DNA from 3 places in the Blautia sp. DFI.3.45 genome. Region 3 is predicted to be linked to each of the others. Evidence: riboswitches for the same ligand, from Rfam matches in the RefSeq annotation. Region 3 holds a riboswitch; each other region holds the start of a gene.
The links. A riboswitch is a leader RNA that binds a small molecule or an ion and turns the genes downstream of it on or off. The one in region 3 is predicted to bind cobalamin.

Region 1 (6,021 bases), on a different contig from region 3:
AATTCAAGTGTGCCGAGGATTTACAAATATCATTTTAACTTATGCATATATACAAGTTCATCCAGTGAATCATCATCTGTGGTAAGGATTGTATGAATATCTTCGATCATGGTTCCAAGCTCGGTGGTTTCCTGGAAAAGATTTTTACCCGTACACCACACATTTCCATCCTTCACTGCCTTAAAATCTGCCAGAAGATTACTTTTTGCCAGCAGTTCATCAATACTAGAAAGTTCACCGTCGATAGTACTGTTATAGATGATATAGTCCGCATCTTTTGCTTTGGCATAAAATTCTTCCATCTGCATATTCATGGTAGACAAAGCGTTATCACTTTCTCCTGTATCTTCGGGAACATATTTGCCGCCTGCAAGCTCGATCATGTTTGAAACATAATCACCATTCTTTCGCACATTGACAGCACCTGTGGAATTAATATAAAAGAATGCTACTGTTTTACCTGTATCTTTATCATCAGAGGTCAGAACTTTGTCAAGCTTGTCTGTCTGCTCCTTAAATGCCTTCTCAGCTACATCTTCCTTTCCGAGAAGCACAGCATAGAGTTTCATCCATTCAGTTCTTCCCAGAGGATGGCTCTCATAACTGGAACGTTCTACCATTACCGGGATACCAAACTGTTCCAGTTTCTCTTCCACCTCCGGATTATGATGGATCATAGTTGATTCAATGGCAAGACCACAGCCTTCATCCAGGATCAGTTCATAATCCGGTGCATTGTACTTGCCTGCATAAATCATTTTTCCGGATTCCATGGCATCTTTTGCTTCCTGGATATACCATCCATTCTCCTGAGTTCCTGAAAGACGAATGCTGTCAATACCGTCAATTGCGCGGAAAAGATCCATGGCAGAGGTTGCTACCAGATAGATGTTGTTCAGCGGTTGTTGAATAACTGTGATATCTTTTTCAAGCCCCTTTGGAGCCTTTTTTCCCTCTGGAACTACAAGAAACTGTCCTTCCTGATTGATAGTAATCAGAGCATAGCCATCATTGTAATAGTCTACGCTGAATTCTTCTGCGTAGGAAAGTTCCATACTGTGATCATAGGTAAGTCCCGGGATATCCACAGGAGTTTTTGCATTGTCTTTATCTGCTGCGTATGCTGTACAGACAGTGCATATACAGATAATAAATAATGCAACTGACATAAAACCGATAAATATTGTTTTTTGCTGTTTCTTTATTATGTTTTTCATCTTCATAATTGTTTCTTTGTTTGTATGTGATTATTTTGCTGTTTTTTCTGCTTCTTTGGCAGTTGTGGAATCAAAATTTAAGGTGTAGTCAATCTCGTGAGGCTCACTCATTGCTACTGTATCTGCTGTTACCTCCATCTCTGCATCAAATACGCTGACAGGGATTTCAAAAGTGGAGTTTCCGTCTTTATTAACCGGCTCATATTTCTCACCATCCACAAGCATATAATCATAGTTCGGACTGCTCCATACGATAGTTGCTGTAGCTTTATCGCCTTCTACATTAATGGCTGCAGGAGAATCAATGGTTGCTCTTCCTGAACCGCCTGTGAGAGTTACATCCATGGTATAATCGCCGTCTTCAAGATTCAGATCTGCCAAAGTCTTACCTTCACTTGTCTTACTGTCTTTCGCATCTTTGTCTGTGTCATCTGCTTTGGAATCTGCATCTTTATTTTCTTTATCATCTTTTTTTGCATCTGTATCATCGGATTTTACAGGATTTTTGACACTTACCTTATGGTCATACCATTTTCCTTTTGTTCCGATCAAAGCTACATCGAATTCTTCATCAATTGCGGGTACCGGGATATCAAATCCATATACTTCCTCACTCATTCCATCGCTGTATGTAACAGTATCTGTGGTTGGCTCAAGAACCTCTGCCCCGTCTTTCTGTGCATCTTCTGCCTTTCCGACGAAAAGGTTTACAATTTTCTTAGAAGCAAGGCTTACATGGATAGTCATCTTGCCATCCTTTACTGTAAGGGTTCCTTTTCCATCGTTTGCTTCATTTACATGGAACATTCCGCTGTCTGTATCAAATTCTGCTGTGTAGGTGCCATCCTCTAATGTATCACTCTTGGATGCATCTGTTTCTTTATTATCTGTGTTTTCTGAATCAGCATCTTTTGCAGTTGTTTCTTCTTTATCAGTGGTTTCTTCTGTTGCCGTATCAGTATCTGTCTTTGCAGCAACCGGGCTTGTACCGATCAGAGTAGCTGAAATAGTAAGTGCTGACATTAATAATGTAAATGAACGTTTCTTCATGATTATTTCTTCTCCCTTATCTTCATATTTTTTATAGTTTTTTCTATCGTGCTGTTCAACCCATCTGCTGCAGAGCAACAGGCTTTTGAACAGGTGATGGCAAATATATTATAGTAATTCCAGAAAATAATGCAATTAAGACAGTTCCTCTGGATCTTTCTCAGATGTGCGCACGTTACTGTGAACGGAATGAACAGAAACGTGCGAACTGTTTGCAGTATTTTATGGAATTGCTATGACTTCTTTTTTTCTTATCATATAATATATCTGCCCGGAAACTTTTGCAAGTTCTCCGGGCAGTTTATCTTGTTTGAACAATATTTTTTATTCAGCGTCAGCCTCTGCAGTATCAGCTGTTGTCTCAGCTGCGTCATCTGCCTGTGCATCGTCTGCCTGTGCATCGTCTGCACTGTCATCTGTTGCTTTGGCATCAGTATCTTCTGCTGCTGCATCGTCAGATGCTCCAAGAGAATCAATTGCTGCTTTTGTATGAGCCACATACAGATCTTCTACTGCTGCGATTCTTCCAAGACCTGCGATCTGACAGTCAACACTGTCGAAATCACCGGATGCCTCAAACTGAGATTTCCAGGAATCTGCATCATCACCAGCCATATCATTGTTAGCGTGGTCTCCGGCAACAACCATCAGAGGACGAAGGATTACATTCTTGAATCCTGCTTCTTTTACTTTCTCGATAACCTTGTCACATGCTGTGTCTTCCGGTTCTCCCTCTACAGTTCCGATGAAAGCGTTTGTGAATCCAAGATCATCCATCTGTGTCTGCATCTGGTCATAGGTTACGTTAGCTGTATGGGATGTACCATGTCCCATGAATACAAATGCTGTGCCTGCATCTGCTGCTGCTTTCATATCATCAAATCCAGCTTCCTTGCAAGCTTCATCTGTGATTGCCTGAGCAACTGCTTTCTTGTCATCATTGATCACTGTAGCATCATCACCAACTTCACCGAGCATTGGCTCTGCAATTGCAACAGATTCAAATTTGTCTTTGTATCCATCAATTGCCTCTGTCATTTCATCATATTCTGCACCATGCATCAGATGTGTCGGCTGTACAACAAGATTCTTAACACCGTTAGCTACTGCACGGTCAAGAGCCTGCTGCATATTATCGATTACTTCATCATCTCTTGCCTGTACATGGTTGATGATGATCTGTGCTGTAAATGCACGTCTTACTGACCAGTCCGGATATGCTTTTGCAAGGGCATCCTCGATTCCTTTGATATCCTCTGCACGGCTGTCGTTGAAGGATGTACCAAAACTTACTACAAGAAGTTCATTCTCACCAATCTCATCCTGGTTACGAGGATCATCTTTGGAAGCATCACCTGTGTCACGTCCAAAGTATTCAGGGCTTGCTTCTTCACCTGTTACCAGTTCTTTCTGAGCATCTGTAAGTTTGTCCCATGCTTCTTTTGCTGCTTTGCAGTCTTCGTCAGTTGTGTCTGTTCTTTCCTGAACATAAATCTTATCGATCAGGGCACCAACTTCGTCTGCGGCTTTCTGATCATCATCAGAAGCTTCTGTTGTATCATCAGATGCTTCCTCTGTATCTGCTGCATCTGCATCGTCTGCAGTTGCTTCTGTGTCATCTGCAGCCTCTTCTGTTGCTGCATCATCAGATGCAAAAGCAACTGTACCTGTTGCTGCTGTCATGGAACAGGTCATGGATACTGCCAGTAATAAGGCTAACATGGATTTTCTTTTCATTTCGTTTTTCCTCTTTTATTTCTCGTATTTCCGGACAATTGTATGCACAAAAAAAGCAACTGCATATTCTGCAGCTACCGCTTTCCCATAAATACATGGTTTATATGTACCAGATATATCTGTAATTTCCGATTCTGTCTGATTCATTTAATAAAAGAGCTATGTATCGTTATGAGAATACAGGTTCTGTATACCGCAGACCTTAAATTCTACGCCAAGGCAGTTCTCCTGACTTCGATCATCGCTGTTTCTCCCTTCCCGGTTTCCCAGTGGTTTCTGAAAAGCAGCTCCCATACACAGTGACGGTATCGCTCCGGATTCTCACCGGATTCTCTTTTGCGCATCAAGCGCGATGCAACCTTTGCGTTATAACATTGCACATATTTAATTCGGATATTCTTTTTTTATCACATTTTACCAAAAATGTCAATACAATTCGTGTATATTTTCCTCTAATGTTTGGCATTAGTGTTACTGTTCACTCCGTTCACAGTAACGTAGCCAAAATTCATTCCAGATTGCCTGCGGCAATGGAATTTTGGCTTGTATATTATCGCGTTATTCATTACACTTCTGTCAGGGTTTTGAAAAAACAGGTTCTGTTTCCGGTATGGCAGGCTGCACCGATCTGCTCTACTTTAGCAAGGATCGTATCATTGTCGCAATCCAGTGTAAGGGATTTTACAAACTGAAGATGTCCGGATGTGAGTCCCTTCGTCCAGAGTTCATTGCGGCTTCTGCTCCAGTAAGTCATTTTACCTGTTTCAAGAGTGGTATTAAATGCTTCTTCATTCATATACGCCAGCATCAGCACTTCGTTTGTCTGATAATCCTGGGCTATAACAGGTACCATTTCATCACTGTTTAATTTAAAATCAGACCATGCAATACTGCTTTTTAAATTCACTGTATTTTCCATTTTCTGTCTCCATCTAATTTATTGATTGCCATAAATCATTTCGTAAATTTTCAAATTTTACAAACTGCCCTTGGTAGACAGAACATCTGTGATTCTTGGATCATAGGATGTGGCTGCGTCCAGTGCTTTGGCAAAACTTTTGAACATTGCTTCTGCTACATGGTGATTATTCCCACCTGCCAGAACCCTGATATGAAGATTCATGCCACAGGCATAGGAAATGGCATAGAAGAACTCTTTTACCATTTCCGTGGACATGTCACCGATCCTGTCTGTGGTAAACTCTGCATCCCATACAAAGTAAGGTCTTCCGGACAGATCGATCGCACAGAGCACCAGGGATTCATCCATGGGAAGGATGCAGCTTCCATAGCGCTTAATCCCCTTTTTGTCACCAATTGCTTCTTTTAATGCAGTTCCCAGAACAATTCCTGTATCCTCGATGGTGTGATGGTCATCCACCTGAAGATCACCATGGACTCTGACACTGAGATCAAAGAGCCCATGACGGGTAAATCCATCCAGCATATGGTTAAAAAATCCCACACCTGTCTCAATATCAGAATATCCGGTTCCATCCAGATTTATTTTTAATTTGATTTCTGTTTCTTTTGTATTTCTTTCTGCTGAGGCTTCTCTTGCCATGGTTAAGTCCTCTCTGTCTTACTTATTTTCAAACACTCTGAATCCATTGTTTTAATGCGCAAACTACAGTTTACATTATAGCAGATTTCAGATTCAAAGCCTTACCATTATTCTTTATCTTCATCCTCAAAACGAACTGCAATAGAATTTGCATGTGCAGTAAGCTGCTCAGAAGTTGCAAACTGAATGATATCTTTGTGTATATTACGCAGTGCGGATTTTGAGTAATATACAATACTTGATTTCTTGATGAAATCATCTACGGAAAGGGCTGAGAAAAATTTGGCTGTTCCGTTTGTAGGAAGTACATGGTTCGGACCTGCAAAATAATCTCCCAGTGGCTCGGAACTGTACTCTCCGATAAAGATCGCACCTGCATTCTTCACTTTCATCATATCTTCAAAGGGATTGGCTGTCACGATCTCCATATGTTCCGGAGCGATTTCATTGGCT
Region 2 (6,021 bases), on a different contig from region 3:
CAATCGCCTGCATAACTACGCCACAGACGGAAAGAGCCATTCCAACTGCCAGAGCCAGCAGGACTCTGGGCAGCCGGATCAGCCACACAACATCGTGAACTGCGCCTTCTGCATAGGCGGACAGGCTTTTGATATGAAACAATTTATATGCAATGACACTGTAAACATCTTTCAGTGACAGATCTGCATTTCCAAAAGTGATTGCTGCAAGAATGGAAAAAATCAAAAATGCCGCAAGCCCGATAAGAACTGCCACATACATGGATGTCCTGAGCACACTGCCTTTTTTTGTCTGTGAAACCTGTTCTTTCACTGTTATGTCCTCAATCAGTCAAGATTCACATCCGGATATAATCCTTTTGCGAAAGTTTCAATACCATCCTGTGTACGTGTTGCACTTGCGTACATTTCACTGAGCATGATCGGATAAACACGACCGTTCTTTACAGCGTCAAGGCTCTGAAGTGCTTCGTCATCCTTGATAACGGCAAGCTGGCTTTCTTTTACAGTTTCCGGATCATCACCTGCATATGGCATGTATACAACAAAAATCACATCAGGGTTTGCTGCAATGATATCTTCTTTTCCTGCTGTAGAAGCATCCGGGTTTGCCAGAGTCGCACCCAGTTGTGTTACCATATCTCCACCAAGGCTCTTTGCACCATAGTTTGTGATATCTTCTCCAAGAGGTTCCAGAACCATTACGCTTGGTTTCTCTTCTACATCTGCTGTTGCTGTAAGAGTTTTATCGATCACTGCCTTTGCATCATCTACGATTGCCTGTGCTTTGTCCTGTACATCAAAAATCTTTCCAAGATTTAAGATGTCTGTAAATTCATTTTCCAGAGTTCTGTCTCCGTCAGGGCGTGTGTTTGTGTTGTAATAAGTGTTGCATCCTTTGTCGATCCAGTCTGTTACATTTCCGAGATTTTTATCAGAAAACAGGGAGCTCCAGGATAAGATCATGTCTGGCTCCAACATCGTTACAGTCTCAAGGGATGGGGTAAATTCATCAAGATAATTTGTTTTTGAAAATGCATCTTTAAGTTCATCCGGAACTTCATTGTCAAGACCTGCAGTAGCTACCAGACGGTCTTCCAGGCCAAGTGCAAGCATGGTTTCAATGCTTCCCTGATATACAGCAAGAACTTTCTCTGGTGCCTTTTCATAGGTTGTTTCGATTTCATTTCCATCATAATCATAGGTTGTGATGGTCAGAGGATATTCTGTCTTTGTACCTTCTGCGTCTGCTGTCTTATCTGCATCTGCTGAATCCTGTGCGTCTGCATCTGCTGCCGGCTGATTGTCCTCTTTGATTGTCTCAGAGTCTGCTCTCTCTGCTGCAAAAGCTGCCGGAGCTGCGGAAACTGCCATAGCTGCTGCCATCATAATTGCCATGATTCTTGTGGATAAATACCTGTTTTTCATTTGACTTCCTCTCTTTTCGTATATGTTATTTACCTGTTCGTGTAACCGAAAAGATGGGACTTCAGAAAAAGTAAAATAGAAGTGATAAGAATAACGGATACTTTTTACGGAAGCTCCTTCTTTACGCTGTCAGGCAGGTTTCCTGACTCACAGATCACAGAAAATTTCCACAAAATAAAAACTGATACAACATCCATGCTTCAGCAGTTCATGAATGTTGTATCAGAAATATTTCCAGATACTCTCTGACAGCCGGATTCCGCCTTCTCACATATTTGTGCAATGACATATTACAATCCCGCTTTTTTTCTGTATACAGTGGCCGCAACCGTTCAGGCATTTCACCTGATTCCCTCTCACATTACCATACACAAAATCTGCATATGATAATGTTCACTTAACAGCTTATTCAATTACGCTGATACAATTTTAGCACACTGCTTTTATAATTACAACCATATTCGAGACACATCAGAATTCTTTCTTCTCCATAAGCCGGACACCAATCCAAAAAGACCCCATATATACAATTACTGTAAATAATACAACTCCGGCCAATACCATTCCCCAGTTCAGTCCATTCAGCCATGCATCGACTGCGTCTGCTGAAAGTCCCATTGTTTTTATCAGAATATAAACTACGGCAAATATAATAGCCCACATGACCATTGCAATATAACGTCCTTTTTCCGCTCCAAAATGTATTACAAGCGGGAGCGATACCGCCAGCATAAGAAGTGCCAGTGGAATGTATATCAGGCTGCCAATGATAGTCTCACTCAGACACCCCTGAAGTTCTGCCACACCTTTGCAGATTACTCCCGTTATCGTTGCAATTCCCCACGCTACAGCCGTAAGCCCTGCTCCCAGCAGATATTTTTCCGCCACATACTGTTTTCTGGTAACCGGCAAGGTCATAAGAAACGCAAGACCATTATCAAACTCATCATAACTTATAGTCGTAATGGCAAAAATTGCTGTGACAATCGTAAAATATCCTGTAGCAAAACTGACACTCCCGCTTCCTGCCAGATTCAGGATGACTTCCATTACAACAACCAGGATAAAAAACTGTTTCTGCTGTTTCATCAGTTCTATATCCTTTACAAATAATCCCTTCATACCTGTTCCTCCATCATCACTACCAGATCATCAATCTTTCCATTCTCAATTACAACATCCGGATAATTTTCCATATAAAATTGTTTCTGGTTTGTCAGACACCTGTATCCATAAGCTTCTTTCCGGATCTTAATAAGGTATTGCTGATCCAGTTTTTCGTACTCTTCTTCTGCAACTTTAAGAACTGCATAATCTGACAGCAGTACATCTGTATCCTCATGAAGGATAATTTTTCCGGCATGGATCATATAAAAATCGTCACAAAGACTCTCCAGATCTGATGAAATATGTGAACTGATCAGAATAGAACTGCTTTCATTTTCTTCCATATATTCTCTCAGCATGTTCAGCACTTCATCCCTGGCTATCACATCCAGACCAACTGTGGGCTCATCCAGAATCAGCAGTTCTGCCTTATGGCTTAATGCTGCCAGTACTTTAAACTTTGCTTTCATACCAGTGGAAAATTCTTTGATTTTCTTGTCTGTGGGCAGATTGAATCTTCTGCACTGCTGCAGGAATTTCTCTCTGTCAAAATCCGGATATATGCTTTTCATAATATTGGCCACGCCCGCTGCTGTCAGATACATACTGAAGCCTGAATCTGCAAAAACAACTCCCAGTTTCTGCTTATCCTCCGGCTTAAGCTCTTCTGCCTTTTTCCCAAAGACCTCTATCTCTCCGCCATCCGGATGAATCAGGCCAAGCAAAGCTTTAAATGTGGTGGATTTCCCGGAACCATTTCTTCCAATAAGTCCTGTAATCATCCCAGGCTGTACTTCCATAGAACAGTCCAGCGAAAAACCTCTGTAATTTTTCTGCAAATGACTGATTTTCAACATGTCTTAGTCCTCCATGATCATTTCAAAAAGATTTCTGATTTCCTCATCGTTCAGTCCACATCTTCTGCCCTTCATGATCGCCTGCTCCAGATCATGTTCTACTTCTTTGAGCTGTTCTTCCCTCATCAGGTTTTTATTTGTGGCTGCAACGTAGGTTCCTTTTCCATGAACAGTGACGGTAAATCCCTCTTCTTCCAGATTGTCGTAGGCTTTCTTCACAGTCAGGGCACTAATCTTCAGTTCCTTTGACAAACTGCGTACTGAAGGTAATACAGTGTCCGGCTGTAACTCTCCTCTGATAATCGCAGACTTAATCTGGTCTATGATCTGTTCATAAATAGGTACCATGGATGAATTATTGATTATTATATGCATATGTTTCTCCTCCATCTGCAAACAGTATATAACAGTGCATAACTGTTGTCAACTGTTTTATACTGTTATGCTTTATATTTTATCAAACGAGTCTGCCTGCCCCTGTTCACTGATAACATCTCACTTCGATTTGCAGACTAAAAACATTTCTACAGACAAAAAGAAAGATGGATTCGGTTATAAAATTTTCCAAATCTATCTTTCTTCTTATCAGATTCTTAATCCACATTGCTACGTATCTCTACACCGAATAACTGCTCTGCAGGGAACTCACTTAATTCGGTTAAAGAATTGTTTTTAATTTGTTTTTATGTAATGGTTTTTTCTCTGTTTTCTACTCTGCCAAATACGCCTTCAGTTTCTCCATATCAGCTTTCATCACTCTCCGTCCCACCTCATAAATCTCCTTTAAATGGGCGGGATCACGCTCAACCGGTTTGGCACTGATGTCTCTGTCCGGGCGGATAACATGGATCCTGCCCTCTTTTTCCAGATATGCGATTTTATCCAGCATACGATTATACTGAATATGACGTTCATCCAGAAGCTTTACAAGCTCCGGATACTCCCTGAACTTCAGTCTGAGCAGCGGCATCAGCTTATTATGTTCTTTTCTGTATCCCGGATGGCGAGTACATACTACCACATTTTTCTCATAACCCTGTGAAAGCATCCAGTTTACAGGAATCGGATCTGAGATACCACCGTCCAGATACATTCTTCCATTCAGCTTTACCGGTCTGGCGGCCAGTGGCAGGGAAGCTGATGCACGCATCCATTCCACATCCAGCCTGTCTCCCATTCTGCATTCCTGATAGCAGGGTTTTCCTGTTTCAATATCTGTACATACAACCGTAAACTTCATGGGTGATCTGGCAAATGTCTCTGTGTCAAAAACATCCAGCTTCCAGGGCACCTCCCCATATGCAAAATCTTTGCTGTAAAGATCGCCGGTAGTGATCCAGCTTTTCAATCCCATATATCGTTTATCCTTGCAGAATCTGGTATTATAACGAAGGGTTCGTCCAATCTGGCGGGACTTATAATTACATCCAAAAATTGCACCGGCGGAAACGCCAACTGTAGAATCTGCATAAATCCCCTGCTCCATCAGCTCATCCAGAACTCCGGCTGTATACAGTCCCCGCATACCTCCACCTTCCAGAACCATTCCGAGGCCTTTCTTTTTATTGTCTTCCATAGCTATTCTCACTTTTCACTTTCTTTCACATATTCATTTCGGATTGCAAATCCATGATCCATAGGGCCACTTCCCTTTCCCAGGTCAAGCATTGCCGCCAGTGCTCCTGAAATATACTGTTTGGAACGTTTTACAGCAGTCTGCAGGTCATATCCCTTTGCAAGATTGGAAGCAATGGCACTGCTCAACGTACAGCCTGTTCCATGTGTGTTTGGATTATCGATACGCTTTCCTTCAAACCAGCAATATTTTCCATCATAGTAAAGCAGATCATTTGCATCATTAATGCTGTGTCCGCCTTTGCAAAGTACTGCACAATGATATGTCTCAGAAATCTTTCCGGCAGCCTCTATCATTTCCTCTGCATTGGTCACTGACATTTCAACCAGAACCTCTGCCTCCGGAATATTCGGAGTAAGCACATCAGCCAGTGGAAACAGTTCCTGCTTCAATATCTCCACTGCATCATCACTGATCAGCTTGGCACCGCTTGTTGCAACCATAACAGGATCCACAACAATGTTTTCCGCTTTATATTGTTTCAGTTTCTCTGCTATTACATGAATCAGATCTTTATCTGATACCATTCCGATTTTTACCGCATCCGGATAAATATCCTGAAAAACAGAATCCAGTTCCTGCCCCAGAAATTCCGGTGTTACATTTAATATTGCCTGTACACCGGTTGTATTCTGTGCAGTTAATGCGGTAATGGCACTCATTGCATATACACCATTTGTGATCATTGTCTTAATATCTGCCTGGATTCCGGCGCCTCCGCTGGAATCACTTCCTGCGATCGTCAGTGCAGTTCTCATAATTGTCTTCCTCTCATTTCTTCTATAATACAATCTTATCTACTGCCTCTTTCAGTTCTTCTGCTGCTTCTTTAATGTTATTCTGAGCATAAATGGCACTGATCACTGCCACACCGCAAATCCCTGTTCCCTTTAGCTGAGATATATTTTCTGCTGTGATCCCTCCGATTGCCACCACAGGGATAGATACCGCTTCACAGATTGCCTTCAGTGTTTCATGGGGAAGTTCTGCCGC
Region 3 (6,021 bases):
ATTTTTATACCTAAAATACATTTTAAGAAGAGGATCTTTTTTACTTCAGGAAGGGATGTGAGAAAAGAAAACTTGAATTTTTATACAAATACGACAGAAAGGTAAAAAAGGAATGAAAAAGATAATTAGTTTTATATTGACAATGATTATGCTGCTTACCTGCACCAGTATTTCAGTTATGGCATCTGATGTCCAGAGTGATACAGCAGATCAGGATGAAAAAATGACAATAGGAGTGTCTGTATATAATCTGAATGATGCGGAAGTAAGAGAGTTTAGAAATTATTTTGAAAATTATGTCGGTATGGCTTTTGAAGTTGAGTTTTTATATTCTTCCAGTATAAGCACTGCAGAAGAAGAAATCAGCTTTATAAATGAGCTTCATGAAAGAAATGTAAAGGGAATTATTTCTTTCCTTTCCTCTGATCTTGAAGAAGTTCTTCCGGTATGCGAAGAATATGGTATGTATTATGTGCGTGGTTCAGGAACGATCAGTGATGAAATGTATGAGAAAGTAAAGGATAATCCTTACTTTCTGGGAACGATAGGAACATCTGTTGAAACAGAAAAGGATGCGGCTGCCAATATGGCGGAGTATTTTGCTTCAGAGGATCAGAATAATCAGAATCATTACATAATAGCATGTGGAGGATCTGCCATCGGTAATGAGATGCATCGTCTGAGAACGATAGGTATTCTGAATAAGCTTCAGGAAGCATATGGTCTGTCATATGAGAAGTCTGTAGAAGAACTGGTGAATACGCAGGATACGGAAGAAATTGAAACAGGCAGTGATATTAAGATTACTCTGGTTCCGGGTTATCCAAAAGATCATCTGGATGAAAAGCTGGCTGCTCCGCTGAATACAGGAGAGTATAATGTTATTCTGAGTGTAGTGAGCGCAAGTGATTTTATCAAGGTAATTGATGCTTATGAAGAAGAGAACAGTACAGATGTATTGTTGGGGTCAATTGATTGTTTTACAGAAGATACATACGAAATGTTTAACAAGAAGGGATATAACGGCAAGGAAAGAATCGACTATCTTGTAGGAAAATATGGTGCTATCGTTGCACCATCATTTGTTGCTATGAAGAATGCTCTGGAAGGCTTTGCAGAAGATTACCGTGAAGATGGAAGTGCTTTCCGGCTGCAGCAGTCATTTTGGACAGCGGATTCAGTAGATGAGTTTAATAAGCAGTATGTGTTATCTATTGGAATGTATGATAATACATATAGTGTAGAGGACATGATGGGAGTTCTGAAATCCTATACACCGGAAACAAATTTTGAAGAATTCCAGAAATTTACGGAAAAATAGATAGAAAATAAAAGTCTGAAATAATTGACGTATGCATGATAGTATGTTATGATAAAGAAGTATTCATACGGCCATTTGATGATTTTAGAGATAAGTTCAGACCAGCAGAAGCGTCCTGCTGGTCTGATTAAAAGGGAAACCGGTGTAAATCCGGTACGATCCCGTCACTGTGATAGTTGTTTTTCAGCTGCATACCACTGGAAGATATTTTCTGGGAAGGTGCTGAAAGTATATAGGCTTAAGTCAGGAGACCTGCTTATTTCTAGTAAAAGAGATTCTTGCGGACGACGAGAAATCCTGATTAAGAGTTACAACTTCATGTGTTGCATATATATATGTTTGATTCTTTAACGGTAAGATTTCGTGACGGATGCGGGAGCATCTGTCTTTTTTTCGCTCAAAATCATAGGAATGGACAGTATGAGAAGGAAGAAAAACAACGAAGAAACAAAAAAAGAAAGGAAGTAAAGGATGAAAAAAACAAAAAGAGAATTACTTGTGTTAGCAGCAGCAACAACAGTTGCGTTATCAATGGGAGTTACTGTACAGGCGAAAGGTGATGAGAAGGTTTTAAACTTCGGATGTCAGATGTACACAGATGGATGTGTAAACAGTGCAAATGATGAAAACGGTGGATGGAATGCTATGAGATATGGTATTGCTGAAGCATTATTTAAATTCGATGACAATATGGAAGTTATCCCGTGGCTTGCTGAGAGTTATGAAGTAAATGACGAGCATACAGAATGGACGATCAAGCTGAAAGACGGAATTAAATTCTCTGACGGATGTGATTTAACTCCGACAAAGGTAAAAGAGTATTTTGATCACATGAAAGAGGTAGGACCTTCCGGATCTGCCAAACCGGAGAAATATCTGGAATTTGAAGCAGAAGTTACTGTAGATGATGATGCAAATACAATTAACATCAAAACAAGCAAACCATATGCAAACCTTGTAGGACAGCTCTGCCATCCAACAATGGGAATTACAGATGTAGAACATATTGAAAACTATGATAACGGAATTATTGGAACAGGTCCATACAAGATTGAAGAATTCAATGGTGTAGGTGTTGGTTATACATTAGCTGCAAATGAGTATTATCGTGAAGATGTCCCATACGATAAAGTCAATCTGCTGTTCATGGGAGATAACTCCGCAAAAACAATGGCACTTCAGAGCGGTCAGGTAGACCTGGTTGAGAACATTACAAACGTAGCAGATATTCAGGACTTCCAGGATAACGATGACTATACTGTTGATATCGCATCAGGTGTACGTTGTGGATTTGCATGGATGAACTTTGACGGTGTTCTTGGAAACAAAACACTTCGTCAGGCAATCCTGATGGCAATTGATAATGATACAATCTGTAATTCCAGAACAATCGGTGGACTTTATACACCAGGATTCTCCGTACTGCCTTCTACTCTGAACTATGACTATGACAAACTGGAAAATCCATATACCTATGATCCGGAAAAAGCAAAACAGATTCTGGATGATGCAGGAATCGTTGATACAGACGGAGATGGAATCCGTGAACTGGATGGTCAGAATATCAACCTCAGATATATTTCTTATGAAAACCGTCTTCTGAATGACTTTGCAGATGCTCAGGCACAGTATCTTGCAGAAATCGGTATTGGTGTTGTTCCTGAATACGGAAGCTCAGATGATCAGTGGAGTAAACTTGCAGCACTGGATTATGACCTTAATAACAATAACTGGATCACTGTTGGTACCGGAGATCCTCTGGCATATATGGCTAACTGGGCAACTGATACCAGCTACTGCGCATACTCCAACCCGGACTATGACAAGTTATATGAAGAATTAAAAGGTGAAATGGATCCGGAAAAGAGAAAAGATCTGATCTTCCAGATGCAGCAGATTCTGGTAGATGATGCAGCGGTTCTGATTGATGGATACTACAACTCATCTATGATCTACAGTAAGAAAGTTGGTTCTGCACATATCCATACAGCAGATTACTACTGGCTGTCAACAGAAATTACTCCTGCAGAATAAGAAAAGTCTGCGAATTGTGAAGTTACTGAATAGTTACAAACAGAAATAAAAAGAGGTGTCTTTTTTGAGTAAAAAGCAAATAATCAAGCGTTTATTACAGATTGTGATCGTATTGATCGGTATCAGCTTTATTACATTTGCACTGACCTTTATGTCACCAGGTGACCCTGTACGAAACATGTACACGGCAACCGGTGTAATGCCTACTGAAGAAATGGTTCAGGAGACACGCGAGGAACTTGGTCTGAATGATCCGTTTCTGGTGCAGTATACCAGATGGCTTAAGAACTGTCTGAAAGGTGACTTTGGCAAATCATACAGCTTAAATAAACCAGTTACAGAACTTCTTGCAGCCAGATTATGGCCGACTTTGAAACTTACATTAATGGCCATGATCCTTATGCTGGTTATTTCTGTACCTTTAGGTATGTTGTCTGCCATATATAAAGATAAATGGATCGATTATCTCGTCCGGGGAATTACATTCCTCGGATGTGCGATGCCTAACTTCTGGGTTGGACTTCTGTTAATGCTGGCATTCTGTGTTTATATCAATGCATTTCCGGTTATCAGTTCTGCGGGAGACTTTAAGAGTCTGTTTCTTCCGGCTTTGACACTTGCGATTGCAATGTCTTCCAAATATACCAGACAGGTAAGAACAGCGGTGCTGGATGAACTGAGTCAGGATTATGTGATCGGTGCACAGGCAAGAGGAGTAAAGAAATCAAAGATTATCTGGGGCAATGTATTTCCAAATTCATTGCTTCCGCTGATCACAATGTTTGGTCTTTCCATAGGATCACTTCTTGGAGGAACCAGTGTTGTAGAAGTAATCTTCTCTTATCCGGGTCTTGGAAACCTTGCAGTTTCAGCAATCACATCCAGTGATTACAATCTGATCCAGGGATATGTATTATGGCTTGCCCTGATTTATATGGTCATTAACCTGATCGTTGATGCATCTTATGTTTATATTGATCCACGTATGCGTTTAAAGGAGTAGAATCATGAAAAAGAAAAACAGATTTTTAGCAAATAAAACTTTTGTCGTGTTTTCTATTCTTGCAGTCTGTATTATTCTGACAGCAGTATTTGCACCGGTGGTAACCAGAGGGGTTGACCCGTTAAAAGGTTCTCTGGTAGATGCACTGCTTCCGCCATGCAAGGAACATATTTTTGGAACCGACAAAATGGGCAGGGATATTTTTTCAAGAGTTATTTATGGAGCACGTGCATCTCTGTCAGCAACCTTTGGTGTTGTTGCCCTGATCTTTCTGGTGGGAACTGTTACCGGAGTCCTTGCAGGATATTTCGGAGGTGTCATTGATGCTGTTATTATGCGAATTGCAGATATGATGCTTGCTTTCCCAGGACTGGTACTTGCTCTTGCTGTTGCAGGTATTATGGGCGCAAGTATCAAAAATGCGATCATCGCTATTGTAGTAGTAAGCTGGACCAAATATGCGCGTCTGGCACGAAGCCTAGTTATGAAGATCCGTGACAGGGATTATGTATCAGCAGCGATCGTTACCGGTTCCAAAACACCGTATATGCTGTTTCGATATATGCTTCCAAATGCACTTCCTACACTGATCATTACTGCTGCCACAGATATAGGTTCCATGATGCTGGAACTGGCAGCAATGTCCTTCCTGGGATTTGGCGCGAAGCCGCCGGCACCGGAATGGGGTTATATGCTGAATGAAGGAAGAGCGTGTATGCAGTCCGCTCCGTGGCTGATGATCTTCCCGGGTCTTGCTATTTTTGTAGTAGTTGTTGTATTTAATATGCTTGGGGATTCCATCCGTGATATCCTCGATCCAAGAAATGAGTAGGAGGAATAAACATGCTGAAATTAGATAATGTGACAATCTCCTACAAAAATGTTCCAACTGTTCAGAACTTTAATCTGGATATGAAAGAGGGACAGATCGTTTCTCTGGTAGGAGAATCCGGAAGTGGAAAAACCACTGTTATCCGTGCTGTTCTGGGACTTCTTGCAGGTGGCGGTAAGGTCACAGAAGGAAGTATTACGTTTGAAGGAGAAGACCTTTTATCCTATACACCGGAACAGTGGAGAAAACTTCGTGGTTCTGATATTTCCATGATTTTTCAGGACAGTGGTGCAATGATGAATCCGACACGTAAAGTCGGAAAGGTATTTACAGAATATATTCTTACTCATGAGAACATTTCCAAGAAAGAGGCATGGAGTAAGGGAATCGCAATGCTGGAGCGAATGAGACTTCCGTCTCCGGATAATATTATGGAATCTTATCCTTTCCAGTTATCCGGTGGTATGAGACAGCGAGTTGGTATTGCGATGGGAATGACTTATCAGCCGAAGCTTCTTCTTGCAGATGAACCGACTTCTGCACTGGATGTAACAACACAGGCGCAGATCGTACGTCAGATGATGAAGCTCAGAGATGATTACCATACAGGCATTATTGTAGTAACCCATAATCTGGGTGTAGCTGCCTACATGTCAGATTATATTGTTGTAATGAAGAACGGAAGAATGGAAGACCAGGGAACAAGAGAGTATATTCTGAAAGAATCAAAGAACGAATATACCAGAAAACTTCTGGAAGCAGTTCCATCCCGGGGAGGTGAACGATATGTCTGAAAAAAGAGAAGTCATACTGGAAGCGAAACATGTAACC

Region 1: linked by a shared signal. The riboswitch ahead of LJE09_RS01620 (sirohydrochlorin cobaltochelatase) and the one ahead of LJE09_RS00085 (ABC transporter substrate-binding protein) in region 3 are both predicted to bind cobalamin.
Region 2: linked by a shared signal. The riboswitch ahead of LJE09_RS15985 (ABC transporter substrate-binding protein) and the one ahead of LJE09_RS00085 (ABC transporter substrate-binding protein) in region 3 are both predicted to bind cobalamin.

Annotation. Positions count from the first base shown of each region.
Region 1 covers NZ_JAJDMI010000003.1:17,382-23,402, reverse strand. Annotated here, with positions in the region: gene LJE09_RS01630 (ABC transporter substrate-binding protein) at 30-1,223, opposite strand; gene LJE09_RS01625 (hypothetical protein) at 1,248-2,267, opposite strand; gene LJE09_RS01620 (sirohydrochlorin cobaltochelatase) at 2,592-4,004, opposite strand; cobalamin riboswitch at 4,206-4,382, opposite strand; partial or broken gene hisI (phosphoribosyl-AMP cyclohydrolase) at 4,576-4,902, opposite strand; gene hisB (imidazoleglycerol-phosphate dehydratase HisB) at 4,981-5,568, opposite strand; gene hisD (histidinol dehydrogenase) at 5,676-6,021, opposite strand, start outside.
Region 2 covers NZ_JAJDMI010000071.1:1,696-7,716, forward strand. Annotated here, with positions in the region: gene LJE09_RS15980 (FecCD family ABC transporter permease) at 1-313, opposite strand, end outside; gene LJE09_RS15985 (ABC transporter substrate-binding protein) at 328-1,428, opposite strand; cobalamin riboswitch at 1,544-1,812, opposite strand; gene LJE09_RS15990 (ABC-2 transporter permease) at 1,900-2,550, opposite strand; gene LJE09_RS15995 (ABC transporter ATP-binding protein) at 2,547-3,392, opposite strand; gene LJE09_RS16000 (GntR family transcriptional regulator) at 3,396-3,767, opposite strand; gene LJE09_RS16005 (patatin-like phospholipase family protein) at 4,102-4,968, opposite strand; gene thiD (bifunctional hydroxymethylpyrimidine kinase/phosphomethylpyrimidine kinase) at 4,977-5,786, opposite strand; gene thiE (thiamine phosphate synthase) at 5,809-6,021, opposite strand, start outside.
Region 3 covers NZ_JAJDMI010000001.1:18,456-24,476, forward strand. Annotated here, with positions in the region: gene LJE09_RS00080 (hypothetical protein) at 113-1,321, shown strand; cobalamin riboswitch at 1,397-1,595, shown strand; gene LJE09_RS00085 (ABC transporter substrate-binding protein) at 1,793-3,355, shown strand; gene nikB (nickel ABC transporter permease) at 3,411-4,358, shown strand; gene nikC (nickel transporter permease) at 4,363-5,190, shown strand; gene LJE09_RS00100 (ABC transporter ATP-binding protein) at 5,202-5,984, shown strand; gene LJE09_RS00105 (ABC transporter ATP-binding protein) at 5,977-6,021, shown strand, end outside.